Regions from separate parts of the Shinella sp. M27 genome, predicted to be linked through region 3. Evidence: riboswitches for the same ligand, from Rfam matches in the RefSeq annotation. Region 3 holds a riboswitch; each other region holds the start of a gene.
What was found. A riboswitch is a leader RNA that binds a small molecule or an ion and turns the genes downstream of it on or off. The one in region 3 is predicted to bind thiamine pyrophosphate.

Region 1 (4,834 bases), on a different contig from region 3:
CAGTCAGGCGAATGGCGGTATCAGGCATCGGCGGACGGGCTTTCGGTTGGGCGCTCGGCGGCTGTGGAGGGCAGCGTCAGCAGCAGACATATCACGCCGAGAATGAGGGCGATGCCTGCTGCATCCGCGGTGCGGTAGCTCGCCATGCGCGAGAACAGCAGCCAGGGCAGTGTCGCAAAACCTTCCGCACCGAAAATCGCGACGGCGCTCAAGTCGCCCAGCGACAGCGCCATGGCGAAGGCGAAGGCGGTGAGGAACGGTTTTTTCAGTGCCGGCCAGTCGATCCATCGCAGGCGATGCATCCCGGTGACGCCAAGGCTGAGCGCAAGTCGGGCGGTGCGCGTGAGGTGCGTACTGTAGGCCGGCTCCAGCACGCGCACGACGAAGGGCAGCGCCATCAACGCATTGATGACGGTGATGATGACGGGCGCGAAACGCCCGGTCTCGCCGAAGGTGCGCAGCATCAGGAACCAGCCGGTCGCCACCACGACCGGCGGCACCAGCAGGATCAGCGATCCCGTCGCAGGCAGCGCCCGTGCCATCAGTCGCGTTGCAAGTCCCGCGCCGCTCGTCTCGGCCAGGCGCGGCACCAGCACGATGGGCAGCGCGATGGCGAGGCTGAGGCAGCCGGAGGCGAAGGATATGGCAAGGCTGGTGGCGAGCGCCCGGTGCAGCAAAGGATCGAGCGCCAGCCGGCCGAAATCGGCCGCAAGGCCAGAGACGAGCGTCGCGGCAAGCGGTGCTGCGGTGAAAAGCGAGAAGGCGAGCAGGATGAGGCCATCGGACAGGCGGCGGCGCCGGCCGTCGAAGCGCCTGATATCGCGCCCCGCCGTCATGCCCTCTTCCGGCGGGCGGCCGAACAGCGAGAGCAGCCAGATCAGCGCCGCCGTGACGGCGATCTGCAAGCCGGATAGCAGCACGGCGCGCTGCGGATCGAAATCGAAGCGCAGCGCCTGATAGATCGCCACCTCTATGGTGGTTGCCGCCGGCCCGCCGCCGAGCGTCAGCACCACGGTGAAGCTTGCCGCGCAGAGCATGAAGATCAGGCCGGCAATGCCCGGCAGGACGCGCCTTATGACCGGCCACTCGATGAGCCGGAAGGTCGCGCCGCTGCCCATGCCGAGATTGGCCGAGGTCAGCCAGTATTCCGGCGGGATGCGGTCGAGTGCCGCCAGCAGGAACCGCGCGGCGAGCGGCAGGTTGAAGAAGACATGGGCGATCAGGATGCCGGCAAGGCCATAGACGCTGACGGGGCTTTCCAGCCCACCAAGCCGCAGCAGGTCGTTGACGACGCCCTGCCGCCCCCAGATTTCGATGATGCCGAGGGCCGCCACCAGCGACGGCAGGCCGAGCGGCACGACGGAGAGCCTGAGGATCCAGACGCGACCGGGAAAGGTCCGCTGGCGGGCAAGTGCCCGGGCAACGGGAATGGCGAGCACCACCGACAGGAGCGTCGAGAGCGTCGCCTGCATCAGCGTGAACTGCGCCACCCGCCAGGTATAGGCATCGAAGAGCGGGGCGCCGCTGCCGCCCGCATGGGCGAGCAGCACCGCCGTTGCCGCGCCCGCGAAGACGAGCACGAAGCCGAGGGCAAGGCCCCCGGCGACACGCAGTGTGCGTCGTTCCGCGCGGGCGAACATGTTCAGCCGCTCCTTACTTGGCGCTCATTACGGCCAGCCATTCGTCGATCCAGGCCTTGCGATTGGCGGCGACTTCGTCCGACGACATCAGGAAGGTCTTTTCCGGCTTGACCAGTGCGTCGAAGGCGGCGGGCAGCGGATCCTTCGTCTTGGCGGCCGGCATCATCCAGTTGGTTTCCGGAATGATCGACTGGAAATCCGGGCTGGTCATGAAGGTCAGGAACTGGTGGGCAAGGTCCTTGTCGTGCGAGGTGCGCGTCAGGCCGGCAACCTCGATCTGCACATAGTGGCCCTCGGAGAAGGCGGCTGCCTTATAGCGCTCGGTCTTTTCCGCGATCACGTGATAGGCCGGCGAGGTCGTGTAGGAGAGCACCATCGGCGCCTCGCCCTTGGTGAACAGGCCATAGGCTTCCGACCAGCCGGGCGTGACGGTCAGCACGCGGTCCTTCAGCTTGCCCCAGGCCTCGCCCGCCTTGTCGCCATAGACGGATTTCACCCAGAGCAGCAGGCCGAGGCCCGGCGTCGAAGTGCGTGGATCCTCGATGACGATCTTTTGCGACGGATCGCCCTCGACCAGTTCCTTCAGGCTCGTCGGCGGGTTTTTCACCGTCTCGCTGTCATAGACGACGGCGAAGTGGCCGTAGTCATAGGGCAGGAAGGTGTCGTCGGAAAAACCGCCGGGCACCGTCAGGTTATCAGGCGAAAGGCCGTGCGCCTCGAAAAGACCGGTCGCCTTCGCCTCGGTGATGAGGCTGGTGTCGAGCCCGAGCACGACATCGGCCTTGGTGCCCTCGCCTTCGAGCTTCAGTCGGGTCAGGAGCTCCACGCCGTCGGCGACACCGACCCATTCGACCGTGCAGCCGCAGGTCTTTTCGAACGCTTCCTTGACCTTCGGGCCGGGGCCCCAGTCGGAAACGAAGCTCTCATAGGTATAGACGGTGAGCGTCTTTTCCTGTGCGAAGGCGGGCAGGGCGAGGGAAACGGCGAACGCCGCGATGGAGGAAAAAACTGTCTTGCGCATCAGCGCCTCCTTGTTTCGTCAAAAACGGGAATAGGGCGCTGGATTGTGCCGTCTAATCCCTCCGCCGGTACAAACCGGATCAGGTTCTTCGGGTTGGCGGTGAGGCCTCTCAGCCCGCAAACCTGCAGGCACCCCGTTAGAGCGGAAAAAGGCATAATCCCGGAAACGCCGCGGCGCAAGGGGTGGATGCGCGCAAGCGGGGCGGCCGGCCCTGTTCCATCCGGAACAGCGGCATGGGTAGGGATATGAGACCTTCAGATCACCGGATGAGAGAGGCTCATCGTTAACCGATCAGGAGAGACCCCATGCGCAAGATCATCGTTTCCGCCACCGTTGCCCTTATCGCTGCCGTCTCCTTCGCAGCGCCTTCTCAGGCCGGCTACTACAGCTACGATTATCAGCCGTACTGCTTCATCAAGAAGATCAAGTCCTACGACTACTACGGCAATGTGATCATCAAGCGCATCAAGGTCTGCCGCTAAGCGAACCCGTCCCTGACCTCCCCGAGACCCGGATGTTCCCCTGCATCCGGGTCTTTTGCCGTTCGGGCCTATGCGGCGGCGCCAAACTCTTTCCCTTTCGCCGGAACATGCGCTAAGGGCATCAGCCATGACCATACCGGCCCCGATAGACCAGACCTTCGTCGTCCTTCTCGGCGGCGCGCTTGCGGTGACGCCGCGGGTGCGGGCCGATATTGTCGGTGCGCGCTTCGTGGCGGCCGATGGTGGCATGCGGCATGCCGCAGCGCTCGGTGTGACGCCGGAAATCTGGGTCGGCGATTTCGATTCGACGCCGGACGATCTCATCGCCGCCTGGCCCGGTGTCGACCGCCAGCCCTATCCCGTCGCCAAGAACGAGACCGACGGGGCGATCGCCGTGTCCGTCGCGACCGAACGCGGCGCGAAGGATATCGTGCTGGTCGGCGCGCTTGGTGGCGAGCGCAGCGACCATGCGCTGATGCACCTGCTTCATGCGGTGTCGCTGGCCGAAGACGGCTATGCGATCAAGCTCACCTCCGGCGAGGAGGAGGCGTGGCCACTGTTGCCGGGCAGCCTCGACATCAACCTGCCCAAGGGTTGCCTGTTTTCGATCCTCGGCCTTTCGCCGCTGTCGGGCCTCTTCATCGGCAATGTGCGCTATCCGCTCAATGATTTTTCGTTGCCCTTCGGCTCCTCGCGCACCATTTCCAATGTCGCCGAAGGCCCGATCCGCCTTTCGCTTGCCTCCGGCCGCGCGATCCTCATCGCCCGGCCCTATGACCTTTCAGGAGCCTGACCCTTGGCACCGCCCATCCTCAAACTCGACGATATCTTCCTGAGTTTCGGCGGCACGCCGCTGCTTGCCGGCGCGAGCCTGCAAGTGGAGCCCGGCGACCGAATCTCGCTTGTCGGCCGCAACGGCTCGGGCAAGTCGACGCTGATGAAGATCGCCGCCGGCCTTGCCGAGGCGCAGTCGGGCGAAGTGTTCCGCCACCCCTCCGCGACTATCCGCTACCTGCACCAGGCACCGGATTTCGATGGTTACGACACGGTCGCGGCCTATGCCGAAGCCGGGCTTGGCCCGAGCGACGATCCGTACCGCGTCACCTATCTGCTCGAACATCTCGGCCTCGACGGCACGGAAGACCCGAAGTCGCTGTCGGGCGGCGAGGCGCGCCGCGCCGCACTTGCCCGCGTCATGGCGCCGGAGCCGGACATTCTTCTGCTCGACGAGCCGACCAACCATCTCGATCTTCCGACCATCGAATGGCTGGAAGGCGAGCTGCAATCGACCCGCTCGGCGCTCGTCGTCATCTCGCACGACCGTCGTTTCCTCGAAAAGGTCTCGAACGCCACCGTCTGGCTCGATCGCGGCCAGTCGCGCCGGCTCAACCGCGGTTTCGGCCATTTCGAAGCCTGGCGCGATGAGGTGCTGGAAGCCGAGGAGCTGGAGCAGCACAAGCTCGGCAAAGCGATCGAGCGCGAGGAGCACTGGCTGCGCTACGGCGTGACGGCACGCCGCAAGCGTAACATGCGCCGTCTCGGCGCGCTGCACGATCTGCGCTCGCGTTATCGCGGCCACAAGGGCCCGCAGGGCAGTGTGCAGGCCAGCGCCTCCGATGCGCAGGAATCCGGCAAGCTTGTCATCGAGGCGGAAAAGATCACCAAGGCCTACGGCGAGCGCACCATCGTCG
Region 2 (4,834 bases), on a different contig from region 3:
GCGCTTTCTGCTGGTCGTCACCATCGCAAAATTCGGCCGCTACGTTGTCCTCGCCGCGGCAATCCTGCATTGGCTTTGAATTTTTTTGCCATGACGATGGAATGAGCACCGCGCAGCTTTCGTATATTGGGTCATGAACGGAAAGACACCCGGCTTCAACGTGATCGGACAGCTTGCGGCGCTCAGGCGCTATGCGCTTTCGCTCGTCCGCAATCCGGACGAGGCGGAAGATCTCGTGCACGATGCACTCGTGAAAGCCTACGAGCGGCAGTCGAGCTTCCGCACCGGTGCCAATGTACGCAACTGGCTGATGTCCATTCTGCACAATGCGCATATCGACCGCCTGCGCCAGCGCCGCTCGCTGGAGCGCCGCCACGATGCGGCGGCCGATCTCGCCGAACGCGCGATGCCGGCGAACCAGGACCATTCGGTGCGGCTCACGCAGCTGCGCGACGCGTTCTTCGGCCTGCCGGAAGACCAGCGCGCGGCGCTGCATCTCGTCGCTATCGAGGAGCTTTCCTATCAGGAAGCGGCCGACACGCTGAAGATTCCGGTGGGCACGCTGATGTCGCGCGTTGCCCGCGCCCGCGAACGGCTGCGCAGCTTCGAACAGAGCGGTCCGGCCGCGACCGTAACCCATCTCAAAATCGTCGGAGGCACTGACGATGACAAGCAATGACCCCATTCTCGAGGCCGATCTCAACGCCTATGTCGACGACCAGCTCGCCGTCGGCCGGCGCATCGAGGTGGAAGCCTATTTGTCGGAACGGCCCGAAACCGCAGCCCAGATCATGAAGGACCTGCGCGTGCGCGACGAACTGCGCCTGGCGCTTGCCGACCACCGCGCGGTGATGCGGCAGGAAACGCGCGAGGCCGCACGCCTGCTCGAACGGGCGCTGTCGCGCCGCCGCGTCTTCGGTTTCCTGCGCCGCGCCGCCACCATCGCGCTCTTTGTCGCCGCCGGCTGGGTCGCCCATGCGGCCTTCGGCCCCTTCGGCGCAACCGAGGTCGTGGCATCGACGCCGCCGCCCGTCTTCGTGGAAGAGGCGGTGCGGGCGCACAAGACGACGCTTCTGCGCGATTACATGGCGTCTCAGCCGGAAACGGAAAACTTCGACCCCGCCGAGATCCGCTCTGCGACGGCAATCGTCCTGCCGGACCTGCCGAAGGGCTGGGGCGTCGTCGACACGCAGGTCTTCCCCTCGGCCTACGGCCCAAGCGTCGAACTGGTGCTGGAGCCCCGGAAGGATGAGCGCCTGTCGCTTTTCGCCGTGCGCCCCGGCTCCTTTGCCGTGCAGCACGTGCTGCTCTTCCACGCCGACAATGCCCGCGCCGCCTATTGGCAGATCGGCGATGTCGCCTATGCGCTGGTGTCGGAAAGCCGCAAGGCCGACGAGCTGGCCGAAACCGCGCGGGATCTTTCCCGCACGCTCTACTGATCAACCGTTTCCAGAAGGAGATTTCAGATGGAACCCGTACAACAACGATTTGGCTATGGCGCGCAGGCGCAATCGGCCGCCCTCTTCGACGAGGGCCTGCGCCAGCACATGCTGCGCGTCTACAACTACATGGGCGCCGGCCTCGTCATCACCGGCCTCGTCGCCTTCATCGTCGGCTCGACGCCGGCGCTCTACGTGCCAATCTTCTCCTCCCCGCTGAAGTGGGTGGTGATGCTTGCGCCGCTCGCCTTCGTCTTCTTCTTCTCGTTCAAGATCCAGACAATGTCGGCCGGCACAGCCCAGATGACCTTCTGGGCGTTCTGCGCCGTCATGGGCCTGTCGCTCGCCTCGGTATTCCTCGTCTTCACCGGCATGAGCATCGCCCGCACCTTCTTCATCGCCGCAACGATGTTCGGCACGACAAGCCTCTACGGCTACGTGACAAAGCGGGATCTGTCGAAGGTCGGCTCGTTCCTGATGATGGGCCTGATCGGCGTTGTCATCGCCTCGGTCGTCAACATCTTCCTCGGCTCGAGCGCGCTGCAGTTCGCGATTTCCGTCATCGGCATCGTCGTCTTCGTCGGCCTGACCGCCTGGGACACGCAGAACATCAAGGAACAGTATGCCGAAAACATCGACCAGGAATCGAGCCAGAAGATGGCTGTGTTCGGTGCGCTCTCGCTGTATCTCAATTTCGTCAACATCTTCCAGCTGCTGCTGAATTTCACGGGTGAACGCGAGTAGTTTTCGTGAATGATTTCAAAGGGAACGGCGGGGCTATGCTCCGCCGTTTCTTTTTGTGCGCATGCAATAAACCGTAAGAATTTACTTACATAAATTACCCATGTTGACAAATCGGCCCGCAGCGTTTTTGCTTAAGGCATTCACCAGGGGGGTCCCGACAAGGGGCTGAGATACTGCTGGCTTTCGCAGCGCAGTGACCCGTTGAACCTGATCCAGTTCATACTGGCGTAGGGACGGTGCAAGCGCTGTGGCAGGACATCCGCAAACCCGGATTCCGTCTCGGCGTCCTTCCATCATTCCGGCTCTAGGACTGGGTCTCCAAACGAACACTTGGAGCCTCACGATGAATATTGCCGCCCAAAAGCTTACCCCGACCGTCACGACCGGCGCCCTGCCCGCCTCGCGCAAGATCCACATTGCCGGCGAAGAACATCCCGACATCCGCGTGCCGATGCGCGAGATTTCGCTCCACCCGACCTCGGGCGAACCGCCCGTCATCGTTTACGATGCCTCCGGCCCCTACACCGACCCCAACCACGTCGTCGCCATCGATGCCGGCCTGCCGCGGCTGCGCGAAAGCTGGGTTATCGCCCGCGGCGACACCGAGGGGTACGAAGGCCGCCATGTCCGCCCCGAGGATAACGGCTTTGCAACGGGCGAGCGCCTGACGCCGGAATTTCCCGTCCGCAACCACCCGCGCCGCGCGAAGGACGGCAAGTCGGTGACGCAGCTCGCCTACGCCCGGGCCGGCATCATCACGCCGGAAATGGAGTTCATCGCAATCCGGGAAAACCTCGGCCGCAAGGCGGCAAAAGAGGCCCTTGCCCGCGACGGCGAAAGTTTTGACGCGCATATCCCCGATTTCGTGACACCGGACTTCGTCCGCCAGGAGGTCGCGAGCGGCCGGGCCATCATCCCCGCCAATATCAACCATCCGGAAGCCGAGGCGATGATCATCGGCCGGAATTTCCTGGTCAAGATCAACGCCAATATCGGCAATTCCGCCGTCACCTCCTCCATGGCGGAGGAGGTCGAGAAGATGGTCTGGGCGATCCGCTGGGGCGGCGATACGGTCATGGACCTCTCGACCGGCCGCAACATCCACAACATCCGCGAATGGATCATCCGCAATTCGCCTGTGCCGATCGGCACCGTGCCGCTCTACCAGGCGCTGGAGAAGGTCAATGGCATTGCCGAGGACCTCACCTGGGAGGTTTTTCGCGATACGCTGATCGAGCAGGCCGAACAGGGTGTCGATTATTTCACCATCCATGCCGGCGTGCGGCTGCACTACATCCCGCTCACCGTCAACCGCGTCACCGGCATCGTCTCGCGCGGCGGCTCGATCATGGCCAAGTGGTGTCTGCATCACCACAGGGAAAGCTTCCTCTACGAGCATTTCGAGGAAATCTGCGACATCTGCCGCGCCTATGACGTCTCCTTCTCGCTCGGCGACGGCCTGCGTCCCGGCTCGATTGCCGACGCCAACGATGCCGCGCAGTTCGCCGAACTGGAGACGCTCGGCGAACTCACGCAAATCGCCTGGAAAAAGGACTGCCAGGTCATGATCGAGGGCCCCGGCCATGTGCCGATGCACAAGATCAAGGAGAACATGGACAAGCAGTTGAAGACCTGCGGCGAGGCCCCGTTCTACACGCTCGGGCCCCTGACGACGGACATCGCACCGGGCTACGACCACATCACCTCAGGCATCGGGGCGGCCATGATCGGCTGGTTCGGCACCGCCATGCTCTGCTACGTCACGCCGAAGGAACATCTCGGCCTGCCCGACCGCAACGACGTGAAGGTCGGCGTCATCACCTATAAGATCGCGGCGCATGCGGCCGATCTCGCCAAGGGGCATCCGGCCGCAAAAATCCGCGACGATGCCCTGTCGCGCGCCCGCTTCGAATTCCGCTGGGAGGACCAGTTCAACCTCTCGCTCGACCCGGACACCGCGCGTTCGTTCCACGACGAGACCCTGCCGAAGGAGGCGCACAAAGTCGCGCATTTCTGCTCCATGTGCGGCCCGAAATTCTGCTCCATGCGCATTTCGCACGATATCCGCGCCGAGGCGCAGAAGGAGGGGCTGGAGACGATGGCCCAGAAATTCCGCGAGGGCGGTGATCTCTACATGCCGCTTGCGGGAGAATGACCATGCGCATCCTCGTCAAAGGCGCCGGCGTCGCCGGCCTGACGGTCGCCTGGCAGCTCTATCGCCACGGCTTCGACGTCACCATTCACGAACGGGCCGAGAAAATCGGCCAGGGTGCCTCCGGCTTTGCCGGCGGCATGCTCGCCCCCTGGTGCGAACGGGAAGGCGCGGAAGAACCCGTGCTGACGCTCGGCCGTCTCGCCGCGGACTGGTGGGAAGCCGCCCTTCCCGGCCATGTGCAGCGGCGCGGCACGCTGGTCGTGGCCAGCGGGCGTGATGCCGGTGAGCTTGAGCGTTTTGCGGGACGAACCAGCGGCTGGGAATGGCTGGACGAGCAGGCCATCGCCGCCCTGGAGCCGGATCTCGCCGGCCGCTTCCGCAAGGCGCTGTTCTTCCGGCAGGAGGCGCATCTCGACCCGCGCAAGGCGCTCTCCGCGCTGACGGCGGGGCTTGAGGAGGCGCGTATGCGCTTCCTCTTCGGCCCCGGCGGTGACAC
Region 3 (4,834 bases):
CGCAAAACCGCTCCGCACTTTTGCTGGAATTGCTTGGCTGCAATTTCGTTCAAGACCATCCTGGCCGCTCCGGTGTTTCCTGCCCGCTCCTCAGCATGGGAACATCACATGACCACCGAATTCCTCATAACCTCGCTCGTTGTCATCCTGCTTCCGGGCACCGGCGTCATCTATACGCTGGCGCTCGGTATCAGCGGTGGTTTTCGCGCCGGCCTGCTTGCCGCCTTCGGCTGCACGCTCGGCATCATTCCGCATATCCTCGCCAGTGTCGTCGGGCTTGCCGCCGTGCTGCATGCCAGTGCGCTCGCCTTCGAGGTGCTGCGCTATGCCGGCGTCGCCTATCTGCTTTTCATCGCCTGGAGCCTCCTGAAGGATTCGCGTGCGCTCGATCTCGGGCCGGATCAGCCGGCAGAACGGGCGCCGCGCATCGTGCGGAAAGGCATCCTCACCAATATCTTCAACCCGAAACTCTCGCTGTTCTTCCTGGCCTTCCTGCCGCAATTCGTACCGGCACAGGCGCCTGACGTCACCGCGCGCATGCTCATCCTCGGCGTAGTCTTCATGGCGCTGACCTTCCTCGTCTTCGCGCTCTATGCAGCCCTTGCCGCAGGCCTGCGGCAGCAGGTGCTGAGCCGTCCGAAGATCATGGTCTGGACACAGCGCAGTTTTGCCGCCGCGCTCGGTCTGATGGGTCTGCGGCTGGCGCTCGCGGATCGCTAGAGCAATTCCAGCAAAAGTGCGAAGCGGTTTTGCGTCCGGAATTGCCTAGAAACAAAGAGCTAGAGCGTTTTCGCGTTTCGAAGAAAAGCGGAAATACTCTAGTTCCAGAGCGCATGAAAATGGTGCAGCGGGCCGTGGCCGGAGCCGACGGCCAGCGCATCCGAGCCGCGCACGGCGCCGGCAATGTAGCTTTTTGCCGCCGCCACGGCATCCGGCAGCGTCTTGCCCTTGCCGAGTTCGGCCGCAATGGCGCTCGATAGCGAGCAGCCGGTGCCATGGGTGTTGCGCGTAAGGACGCGCACGCCCTCGAACCAGCGCAGGCGATCGCGCGTCGCCAGGACATCCGGGCTCTGGTTGCCGGGCAGGTGCCCACCCTTCAGCAGCACCGCCTTGGGGCCAAGCGCCAGCAGGCGGTTCGCCTGATCCGCCATCGTCTCCCGGTCCGTTGCCTCCGCCTCGCCGAGCAGAGCGGCCGCCTCCGGCAGGTTGGGCGTGAGCACCGTGGCGAGCGGCAGCAGGCGGCGCATCAGGGCATCGACGGCCTCGCGCGCCAGAAGCGAGGCGCCACCCTTGGCCACCATGACGGGATCGAGCACGAGCGGCGTGCTGCGATGGCTGGCGAGCGCATGGGCCACCGCCTCGACAATATCGGCCGAGGCGATCATGCCGATCTTCACCGCATGGACCCGCACATCGGCGAAGACATCCCGGATCTGCGCCGCGACGAAATCCGCCGGCACGAGATGCACGCCGGACACGCCTTGTGTGTTCTGCGCCGTCAGCGCCGTCAGCACGGCCATGCCATAGGTGCCGCGCGCCGCGAAGGTCTTGAGATCGGCCTGGATGCCGGCGCCGCCCGACGGGTCGGACCCTGCGATGGAAAGGATGTTTGCGATGGTCGTCTCGGCCATTAAGCCTCCTTGCGACGGAGGTGGCCGTGGGACGCGCAGCGATACGGCGCCCGTTCGACTCCCTCCGCCGGCATGATCCGGTTCAGGTTCAAAGGGTGCTTCTCAGCCCGCCTTGCGGCGGACGCCCCTGTCCAGGCGCTACGTTTCGCAAATGAAAAGCCGCCTGTCATCTTGAAAGTGACAGGCGGCAAAATGGCAGGCGTGCGTTACGCCTTGGTGACGTGATATTCCTTGATGGCGACCATCTTGATCGCGGGATAGCGCTCCGCCTCGTAGCGCAGAGAGAAGCTGTCCTGCGCCAAAAACACCGGATCGCCGTCAAGGTCGCGGGCGATATCGCCGCGGCGCTGGGTAACGAATTTGTCGAGTTCCGCCGCATTCTCGGAGGAAACCCAGCGGCAGACGGAGAAGCGCGACATCTCGAAGGAAACCGGCAGACCGTATTCCCCCTGAAGCCGTTCCTTCAACACGTCGAGCTGCAGCGCACCGACCACGCCGACGATGGCCGGCGAGCCGTCTTCCGGTGAGAATAGCTGCACGACGCCCTCTTCCGCCATCTGCTGCAGGGCTTCCTTCAGCTTCTTGGCCTTCATCGCGTCTTCCAGCCGCACGCGGCGCAGAATTTCCGGCGCGAAGTTCGGCACGCCCTCGAAGACCAGCGCTTCGCCTTCCGTCAGCGTATCGCCGATGCGCAGCGTGCCGTGGTTCGGGATGCCCACCACGTCGCCGGCATAGGCCGTGTCGGCCAGCTGGCGCTGCGAGGCGAAGAAGAACTGCGGCGCCGAGAGACCTATGGTCTTGCCGGTGCGGGCAAGGCGCACCTTCATGCCGCGCTCCAGCATACCGGAGCAGACGCGGGCAAACGCGATGCGGTCGCGGTGGTTCGGGTCCATATTGGCCTGGATCTTGAAGACGAAGGCCGTCATCTTGTCTTCGGCGGCATGGACCTTGCGCACATCGGCAATCTGGTCACGCGGCGGCGGCGCGAAGGCGCCGAGCGCGTTGATGAGATCGCGCACACCGAAATTGCGCAATGCCGAACCGAAGAAGACCGGCGTCATATGGCCTTCGAGGAAGGCTTCGCGGTCGAATGGGCGGCAGGCCTCGCGGGCCAGCTCCAGCTCCTCGGTGAAGGCTTCGCGCTCGTTTTCCGGCAGGTTTTTGGCGACTTCGGCGATATCGTCCATTTTCGTCGGCTGCACCTGCGTATCCGAGCCGCGATAGGTGCGATCGGCAAGGTGATAGGAGCCGCAGAAGGACTTGGAGCGGCCGACGGGCCAGGTGACCGGCGCGGTATCGAGTGCCAGCTTCTCTTCCACCTCGTCGAGGATTTCGAAGGGGTCGCGGCTTTCGCGGTCCATCTTGTTGACGAAGGTGATGATCGGGATATCGCGCAGGCGGCAGACTTCGAAGAGTTTCAGCGTGCGCGGCTCGATACCCTTGGCGGCATCGATGACCATGATGGCCGCGTCAACGGCCGTCAGCGTGCGGTAGGTATCGTCGGCGAAGTCCTCGTGGCCGGGCGTATCGAGAATGTTGAAGACGTTGCCGTCATATTCGAAGGTCATGACCGAGGTCACGACGGAGATGCCGCGCTCGCGCTCGATCTTCATCCAGTCCGACCGGGTCTGGATGCGGTCCTTCTTCGCCTTCACTTCGCCGGCGAGCTGGATGGCGCCGCCGAACAGCAGCAGCTTTTCGGTGAGCGTGGTTTTACCGGCGTCCGGGTGCGCGATGATCGCGAAGGTGCGGCGGCGGGAGACCGCCTCGGCGAGGGTTTCAGCCATTTTTCTGCAATATCCTGTGAGTTGCCGGCGTCTTTACAGGCTCCGCCTCGAAGATGCAATTGACGCGCTGCCGCCACGGCCGGCTTATGGCCGCATGACCGCACACGCTCCCGCCCAGCTCTCCCTCATCCGCCTGCCGCATGGCGCGGGGATCGAGCTTCCCGCCTATGAGACGCCGGGCGCCGCCGGCATGGACCTGCGCGCCGCGGTGGAAGCCGATGCACCGCTGACGCTCGCGCCGGGCAAGCGCACGCTGGTACCGACCGGCTTCGTCTTCGAAGTGCCCTTCGGCTACGAGGCGCAGATCCGTCCGCGCTCCGGCCTCGCCTTCAAGAACGGCATCACCTGCCTCAACACCCCCGGCACCATCGACAGCGATTATCGCGGCGAGGTGAAGGTGCTGCTCGTCAATCTCGGCGAAGAGCCGTTCACCATCGAGCGCGGCATGCGCATCGCCCAGATGGTAATCGCCCCCGTAACGCAGATCGCCGTTCACGAGGTAACGGAAGCCAGCGAGACCGCACGCGGCGCCGGCGGCTTCGGCTCGACCGGCGTGCGCTGAGACGATGACGGGCCATCCTGCGCTCGTTTTCCGCGCGAACTATTTCGGCGATCCGGCGGCTTCGCTGGCGCTTGCCGGCCTGCTCGACGACACGTTCGGCATCGATGTGACGATCCTCGACCGGCTTGGCGGGCCGGACCCGACCGGCGTGCCCTTCGCCTGGTTCGACGCATCCGGCACCTGCATCGCCAATATCAGTGCCTTCTCGATGCCGCTGGTCATCAACGGCAATTTCACGCGCGCCGCGGCGCTGCAATCGGGAGCGGTGCGGCCGGATTTTCGCGGGCGCGGCCTGTTCCGCTCCGTCATGGAGGCAGCCCTCGACTATTGCGACAGCGAGGGTTTTGAAGCCGTGGCGCTGCTGACCGACAAGCCCACCCTCTACGAGCGTTACGGTTTCCGAACGCTGGCGCAGCATCGTTTTGCAGGCCCGGCACCGACAGGCGGTCGGGCTGGCGCAACGCGGCAGCTCGATATGGCCAACGATGCGGACGTGACGTTGCTTCGCCGACTCTTGAATGGTCGTCGCCCGGTTTCCGATCGTTTTGCACCGCTGCGGCAGGTCGAGATGTTTCTGTTCAACGCCGCGCTGATGCCGGATCTCCGGCTCGACGTCATGGAAGAGGACGGCGCCGTCATTGCCTGGCAACAGGGCGAAGACGGCACCTTCGAGCTGTTCGACGTGGCCGGTGCGCAAATCCCTGCCCTCGCCGATATCCTCGCAAGCCTGCGGCTCACGCCGTCAAAAATCCACGTGCATTTTGCGCCCGATCATCTGAACTGGAACGGCGAGGCCATTGCCGACGAGGGCGACGTGGTGCTCATGCTGCGCGGAGCGGAGGACCTGCTGCCGC

Region 1: linked by a shared signal. The riboswitch ahead of thiB (thiamine ABC transporter substrate binding subunit) and the one ahead of thiD (bifunctional hydroxymethylpyrimidine kinase/phosphomethylpyrimidine kinase) in region 3 are both predicted to bind thiamine pyrophosphate.
Region 2: linked by a shared signal. The riboswitch ahead of thiC (phosphomethylpyrimidine synthase ThiC) and the one ahead of thiD (bifunctional hydroxymethylpyrimidine kinase/phosphomethylpyrimidine kinase) in region 3 are both predicted to bind thiamine pyrophosphate.

Annotation. Positions count from the first base shown of each region.
Region 1 is NZ_JBLZPK010000007.1:220,582-225,415, forward strand. Features, by position in the region: gene thiQ (thiamine ABC transporter ATP-binding protein) at 1-28, opposite strand, end outside; gene thiP (thiamine/thiamine pyrophosphate ABC transporter permease) at 21-1,640, opposite strand; gene thiB (thiamine ABC transporter substrate binding subunit) at 1,654-2,661, opposite strand; TPP riboswitch at 2,701-2,807, opposite strand; gene ACOZK4_RS02215 (hypothetical protein) at 2,967-3,143, shown strand; gene ACOZK4_RS02220 (thiamine diphosphokinase) at 3,271-3,936, shown strand; gene ACOZK4_RS02225 (ABC-F family ATP-binding cassette domain-containing protein) at 3,940-4,834, shown strand, end outside.
Region 2 is NZ_JBLZPK010000060.1:247,506-252,339, forward strand. Features, by position in the region: gene ACOZK4_RS23180 (YqaA family protein) at 1-79, shown strand, start outside; gene ACOZK4_RS23185 (sigma-70 family RNA polymerase sigma factor) at 134-679, shown strand; gene ACOZK4_RS23190 (anti-sigma factor family protein) at 666-1,439, shown strand; gene ACOZK4_RS23195 (Bax inhibitor-1/YccA family protein) at 1,467-2,183, shown strand; TPP riboswitch at 2,319-2,435, shown strand; gene thiC (phosphomethylpyrimidine synthase ThiC) at 2,527-4,338, shown strand; gene thiO (glycine oxidase ThiO) at 4,341-4,834, shown strand, end outside.
Region 3 is NZ_JBLZPK010000032.1:93,674-98,507, reverse strand. Features, by position in the region: gene ACOZK4_RS12690 (LysE family translocator) at 109-720, shown strand; gene thiD (bifunctional hydroxymethylpyrimidine kinase/phosphomethylpyrimidine kinase) at 819-1,631, opposite strand; TPP riboswitch at 1,674-1,770, opposite strand; gene ACOZK4_RS12680 (peptide chain release factor 3) at 1,838-3,418, opposite strand; gene dut (dUTP diphosphatase) at 3,513-3,980, shown strand; gene ACOZK4_RS12670 (GNAT family N-acetyltransferase) at 3,985-4,834, shown strand, end outside.